2 regions of the Actinomadura meridiana genome follow, and region 1 is predicted to be linked to the other one. Evidence: riboswitches for the same ligand, from Rfam matches in the RefSeq annotation. Region 1 holds a riboswitch; the other holds the start of a gene.
The links. A riboswitch is a leader RNA that binds a small molecule or an ion and turns the genes downstream of it on or off. The one in region 1 is predicted to bind S-adenosylmethionine.
Positions count from the first base shown of each region.

Region 2: another riboswitch for S-adenosylmethionine. It lies ahead of ABD808_RS25320 (GNAT family N-acetyltransferase); the one in region 1 lies ahead of thrC (threonine synthase).

Region 1 is NZ_BAABAS010000011.1:5,528-8,838, forward strand. It holds gene ABD808_RS19545 (MoaD/ThiS family protein) at 1-199, opposite strand, end outside; gene thrC (threonine synthase) at 211-1,455, opposite strand; SAM riboswitch class I at 1,471-1,612, opposite strand; gene ABD808_RS19555 (alpha,alpha-trehalose-phosphate synthase (UDP-forming)) at 1,797-3,254, shown strand.
Region 2 is NZ_BAABAS010000019.1:100,099-103,409, forward strand. It holds partial or broken gene ABD808_RS25315 (response regulator) at 521-1,189, shown strand; gene ABD808_RS25320 (GNAT family N-acetyltransferase) at 1,467-2,084, opposite strand; SAM riboswitch class I at 2,092-2,180, opposite strand; partial or broken gene ABD808_RS25325 (ATP-binding protein) at 2,344-2,550, opposite strand; partial or broken gene ABD808_RS25330 (helix-turn-helix domain-containing protein) at 2,558-2,746, shown strand; gene ABD808_RS38615 (hypothetical protein) at 2,887-3,165, opposite strand.

The sequences.
Region 1 (3,311 bases):
CGTCCTCGTCGCCGACGTAGACGTTGACGAACCGGCGGATCTTGCCCGCGTCGTCCAGGATGCGGGCGGAGATGCCGGAGTGGCTGGCCTCCAGGTCGGCGACGACGGCGCGGAGGGTGTCGCCCTCCGCCTTCACCTCGGATTCGCCGCCGGTGTAGGTCCGCAGGATGGTCGGGATACGGACGGACACGCTGCTCATGATGCTCCTTTTCAGGCGAGGCCCGCGGCGCGGAACGCTTCGAGGGACGGTGCGATGTTCGCGGACGGCGCGACGACCGGCGCGACGGCGTCCAGGGTCTTCAGCCCGTCCCCCGAGTTGATGATGACGGTTTCGGCGGACGGGTCCAGCGTCCCGGACTCGATCAGCTTGCGGAGGGACGCGACGGTGACGCCGCCCGCGGTCTCGCCGAAGATGCCCTCGGTGCGGGCGAGCAACCGGATCCCCTCGACGACCTCGGCGTCGCTGACGTCCTCGACGGCGCCGTTGGTGCGGCGGGTGACGTCCAGGACGTAGGGGCCGTCGGCCGGGTTGCCGATCGCGAGCGACTTGGCGATCGTGTCGGGCTTCACCGGACGGATGACGTCGTGGCCGGCCTTGAAGGCGGCGGCGACGGGGGCGCAGCCGGTGGCCTGGGCGCCGAAGACGCGGTACGGCCTGTCCTCGACGAGACCGAGCTTGATCAGCTCCTGGAACGCCTTGTCGATCTTGGTGAGCTGGGAGCCGGACGCGACCGGGACGACGATCTGGTCGGGCAGCCGCCAGCCGAGCTGTTCGGCGATCTCGTAGCCGAGGGTCTTGGAGCCCTCGGCGTAGTAGGGCCGGACGTTGACGTTGACGAACGCCCAGTCGTCCTGCTCACCGGCGATCTCCGAGGCGAGCCGGTTGACGTCGTCGTAGTTGCCGTCGACGGTGACGAACGTCCCGCCGTACACGGCCGTCGTGATGATCTTCTGCGCTTCGAGGTTGGACGGCACGAACACGGCGCTGCGGATCCCGGCGCGGGCCGCGGCGGCGGCGACGGCGTTGGCGAGGTTGCCGGTGGACGGGCAGGCCAGCACCTTGAAGCCGAGTTCGCGGGCGGCGGCGAGCGCCACGGCGACGACGCGGTCCTTGAACGAGTGGGTCGGGTTGCCGCTGTCGTCCTTCACCCACAGGCTCTGGAGGCCGAGGCTCTCGGCGAGGTTGTCGGCGCGGACGAGCCGGGTGAAGCCGGGTTCGGTGTTGGGCGAGTTCACAACGGTGGACGGGACGGGCAGCAGCCGCCGGTACCGCCAGATGTTCCGCGGCCCCGACTCGATGTCGGCGCGGGTCAGGTCACCGAAGTCGTACTTGATCTCCAGTGGGCCGAAACACTCTTCGCAGGCGTAGTAGGGCCCGAGGTCGCGCGTCGAGCCGCATTCGCGGCAGACGAGAGCGGTGGCTGTTCCGAGGTCGGTGGCAGGCGTGATTGCCATGCGGGCGAGGCCTTTCCCCCATCTTTCCTGCGCCACCCTGGTCGCAGGCCGGAGTTGGCACCATCTCCCGGCCGGCCTCGCAGGATCGCGAGCGCGCGTCAGCCGAGTGGTTGCCGGGGCTTCGCAGGGCCGGTCCCTCCACCCCTCTGGATGAGCAATATTCAGTTGTTGTGGCGCTTTGAACGCCCATGGGTGACTTTACCTGATCTGACCGGATGCCAGACAGACCGGGTCCATCGCTCGGGACGTTACCCGGGTGCGTTCTTGATCACGCACGCGGGTCGGCGACGACCGCGCGGGGCGCCGTGTGGCGGCTCGGCGGCAACTGAGACCCTGCCGTTATGAGCCAAGTGCTGGTGGCATCGAACCGCGGACCGGTCTCGTTCTCGCTGTCGGACGACGGCGGGCTGACCATGCGGCGCGGCGGCGGCGGGCTGGTGTCCGGCCTGGCCGCCGTCACCGGCGCGGCGCGTGGAACGTCCGGGGAGGGGCCGGACGTGCTGTGGGTGTGCGCGGCCCTGGGCGAGGCCGACCGGGAGGCCGCGCGCCGAGCACCGGACGGCCGCATCGACCTCGCCGGGCACGAGACCGGCGGCGCGGCCGTGCGGATGCTCGACATCCCGCCGGGGACGTTCCACCGCGCGTACAACGCCGTGGCCAACTCGACGCTGTGGTTCGTCCACCATCTCTTGTACGACACTCCGCGCAGCCCACATTTCGACGCTCGTGCCCGCCGCGACTGGCAGTCCTACGAGGCGTACAACGCGGCGTTCGCGGACGCTCTGGCACGCGACGCGGCACCGGGTGCCAAGGCCGCGATCCAGGACTACCACCTGTCGCTGGCACCGCGAATGCTGCGCGAACGGCGTCCTGACTTGAGGATCGTGCATTTTTCGCACACTCCGTGGGCTCCGCCTGAGTACTTCGGTCTGCTGCCGGACGACATGGGCGCGGAGATCCTGCTGGGCATCCTTGGCGCTGATCACGCGGGGTTTCTCACCGAGCGGTGGGCGTCCGCGTTCCTCGACTGTTGCGAGCTGCTGCCGGGAGCACGTGTTGACCGTGCCGCCCGTACCGTCGCCTGCTCGGGGCACGTCACCCAGGTGGGCGTGCATGGTCTCGGGGTCGACGGGACGGCGTTGCGTGAACGCGCCGCTGAGCAGGATGTCGTGGAACGGGCTCGCGGGCTGCGTGAACAGGTGGGCGAACGTCAGCTCATCGTGCGGGTCGACCGGACGGAGCTGTCGAAGAACATCGTGCGCGGGCTCGCCGCCTACCGGGAGTTGCTCGTCAACCATCCCGAGTGGCGTGGCCGGGTGGTCCATCTCGCGTTCGCCTACCCGTCCCGGTACGACCTGACCGAATACCGCGAATACACCGCGTCCGTCCAGCGGATGGCGAAGCAGATCACCGACGAGTTCGGCACCGCCGCCTGGGATCCGCTGATCTTGCAGGTGAACGACGACTATCCGCGTTCGCTGGCCGCCCTCCGCCTCGCCGACGTGCTGCTGGTCAACCCGATCCGGGACGGGATGAACCTGGTCGCGAAGGAGGGGCCCGTCCTGTCGGAACGCGGCTGCGCGCTGGTGCTGTCCAGGGAGGCGGGCGCGGCGGCGGAACTGTCCGGCGACGCCCTGGTGGTCAACCCCTACGACGTGTCCCAGACCGCCGAGACCCTGCACCGCGCCCTGTTGATGACACGCCGCGAACGGTCCGAACGCTGCGCCCGCCTCACCACCGCCGCGACCGCCCTACCCCCGCGAACCTGGTTCGCCGACCAACTCGCCGCCCTCGACTAACCCCCGCCGCGCTCGACTAACCCCTGCCGCGCTCGACTAACGCCGCCGCGCTCGACT
Region 2 (3,311 bases), on a different contig from region 1:
ACCGCCGCACGCACCGGCGACCAGCGCGGCGAGGGCCAGGTGCTGAACAACCTGGGTCCACTACCTTCTCCACGAACAACGGATCGGTGGAGATCTTGAAGGTGTCGGCCCGGTGAGGCTCCGCATCTGGTGAACCGGCTGGGCGGCTACAAGGACATCCAGGTGACCCGGGACGACACGACCGGATGGCTCCGCGCCCCCATAAACAAAGAACGCATCCTGACCGACGTCCTCCAAAGCGGCCCCGGCCTGATCTTCAGCTCGACGAGCACTTCGCGTTTGGACCGCGTTAGAACCAGCACGGGCGATCTCGGGCACCCTCAGGCCGCCGACCATGTTTCGCAGCGGTGGTACCGGCCAGGCATGAAGGCGGAGCGGGCGAAGACAAAGCTTGACGACTACGTCACTGCTTCACGGCGGTACCGAGCCGAGCTCACGGCCCGAGATTGCCACTGTCGCCGTCGACGAGGTGTGGGACGCTAGCAACGTTGGGACGTTGGACGACGGCATGATGAAGTGCATGGTGGAACGTTCTCTTCGGGTGGTCCTGGCCGAAGACTCGGTCGTCCTGCGTGACGGCATGGTGGAGTTGCTGTCCGCGCGGGGCTGCGTGGTCGTCGCGGCGGTCAGCTGCGCGGAGGACCTTCTGGCGGCGGCTGCGGAGCACGGCCCGGACGTCGCCCGTCGTGGACATCCGGATGCCGCCCTCGCACACCGACGAGGGCATCCGTGCCGCCCTTGAGCTGCGGGAACGTTGGCCGGATGTCGGCATCCTCGTCTTCTCCCACCACGTGGAGGCGATCCTGGCAGAGCGGCTGCTGTCGGCCGGCGCCGCCGGAGTGGGCTACCTGCTCAAGGAGCGGGTGGCCCGTACCGCCGAGCTGGTCGACGCTCTGCACCGGGTGGCCACGGGAGGGACGGTGCCCGATCCGGAGATCGTCGCGGGCTGCTGCGGGGCGGCGCCCGGCGGAGCCGGATCGGCTCGCTCGCCCCGAGGGAGCGGGAGGTGCTCGACCTCATGGCGCAGGGCCACTCGAACCGGTCCATCGCCCGGCACCTCGTCGTCACGGAGCGGGCGGTGGAGAAGCACGCGGCCGCCATCTTCATGAAGTTCGACCTGTCCCCCACCGAGTCCGACAACCGCCGGGTCAAGGCGGTGCTCACCTACCTGACCGGGGACGGTACGTGATCCACGCGGGTCCGGCGCCGCGGCCCGCGACGTAACCATGCCGTCGAGAACGGGCACCGTTTGTCGATGGATTCGGGCACCAGTTGGTGATCGACGGGCGGAGAATGTCGTTGAGTTTGGGCACCACTTCGGGTCCGAGAGGAGCGCGGTTGGGAGCTTGTTGCGTCCGGCCGGACCGACACGTGGCTCACCGAACTGACGCATTCGCTCACCTGCGTCAGGTTCGATGAGACATGCCAGTCGGGTCGCTGGCCCGTCCCATGGCGCCGGTCCCGAACTACCCCGTGCTCACGGTGGTGAGGCGAGCATGCAGCGTCGACTTCACGGTCGGCCATTCAGCAGCGACCACGGAGAACATGGCCGAATCTCGCAGCATCCCCGCTTCGCCGGGCGCCCACGAGGGCGACCAGTTGCGCAACACGCCCTCGAAGCGTGCGCCGAGGCGCTCAATCGCCCGACGTGACCTCTCGTTGCGGGCGTCGGTCTTGAGGTCGACGCGGGCCACGCCCAGCGTCTCGAACGCATAGGTGAACAGGAGGAATTTCGCCTCGACGTTGATCCCGGCGCCCTGTGCCGATGCCCCGAGCCATGTCCAACCGATCTCGATGGCGCGAAGGTCATGCCGTTCCGGCCACGTTCGGGGATTCCAGAACGCAGTGCATCCCACCGCCCTCCCGTCCCGTATCCGAACCTGCGCGAAGGGAGTCAGCCCCTCACGAGTGAGCTGGGCCGCTAGGTACTGCTCGACCTCGGCGGCACGGGGAACCACGGTGAACTCGTAGGAGGAACGATCCTCCTCTGCCGCCCGTGCCAGATCCGACGCGTGCCTCATCGCCAGTGGCTCCAGTCGAACGGACGATCCATGGAGCACGGGAACATCGAGCGGCACGCTCATTGGGCTCTCCTCATCGTTCCTGGCGTTGGCACCTTTCCCTTGGGGAGGTTGCCGGACCGTCAATGGGCCAGGTCCCTCGGATCCTCTGGATGATCTCGGTAGAGAGATCGTGCCTTAGTGCGAAGACGACGTCAAACACGGTTGGCTGCGTCCGAGAGGCTCCTGCAGGAGCACGCGATCGGCCCGGTTCTGCCTCTGTCAGATTCGGTGACCGTGGCAGGCGTTCGGGCCAGCCGGCGTTATGTTCTGCTCGGGCGCGGGTCTGGGCGAGGCGGTACGAGTCGGTGCCGGTTTCGATGATGTTGTCGCCGAAGGTGAGCCGGTCGACGATGGCGGCGCAGAGACGGGGATCGGCGAAGGTCTTGGTCCAGCCGCCGAAGCTGTCGTTGGAGGCGATGGCCAAACTGTTCTTCTCCTCCCGCTCGGTCAAAGCCTGGAACAGCAGCTCGGCGCCGCGGCGGTCCAGTAGCAATAAAGGCGCCGATCCGGCCCGAGGAGGTCGCCCGTGCTCCCTTCCGCTGGAGGACCGGGTGTTTCTGGTGGGGGCCGACTGGCGGACGGGACTGACGATGCGCGAGCTCGCCCCGCTGTCTGGCATCTCGAAATCCGCGGCCAACCGCGTCATCGACCACCTGGGCCCTTTGCTGGCGCTGCACCCACAAGCGGTTCCGAAGCAGGCGGGGCCAGCTGCGGCATCGGGGGGAGATTGCTGGCTTGCGGCGTCGGCGCGCTGGGCAAGGATCGCCACTGCTGACCATTTACCATCAGCACCGATCGTGCGCTCCTATCACGCTGCAATGCTTCAACACGCGTTCGACCTGAGACCGCCCACCTGGGCGGTTACGGTCTGGTCCTCGGCCGCCGTCACCGGGGGGGCGGCCATGGCGTTGATGCCCTTGCGCCAGGCGCCGTGCCCGGTCAGGCCGTCGTGGCTCGCGGCGCAGACCTCGTCCGGGGTGCAGAACCCGGTCAGCAGGATCAGCGCGGAGCGGGTGGTGTAGTCGAACGCGGCCTCCAGGCCGGGGAAGATCGACCCGAGCAAGGCCCGGAGCCGGTTGACGTGGCGGCCCCAGTCGGCCATCAGGCTCTCGCGATATCCGGTCAGCCGGGTCAGCTCGGCCTAAGCGGATGAAAAGGGGTCATTGATCGCGAGTGCCTCCTCCTGTGGCGTCGCGAGCGCGCGGGCCGGAGGGCTACTTGGCCAGGCGATGACGGCGGCGTCGACAT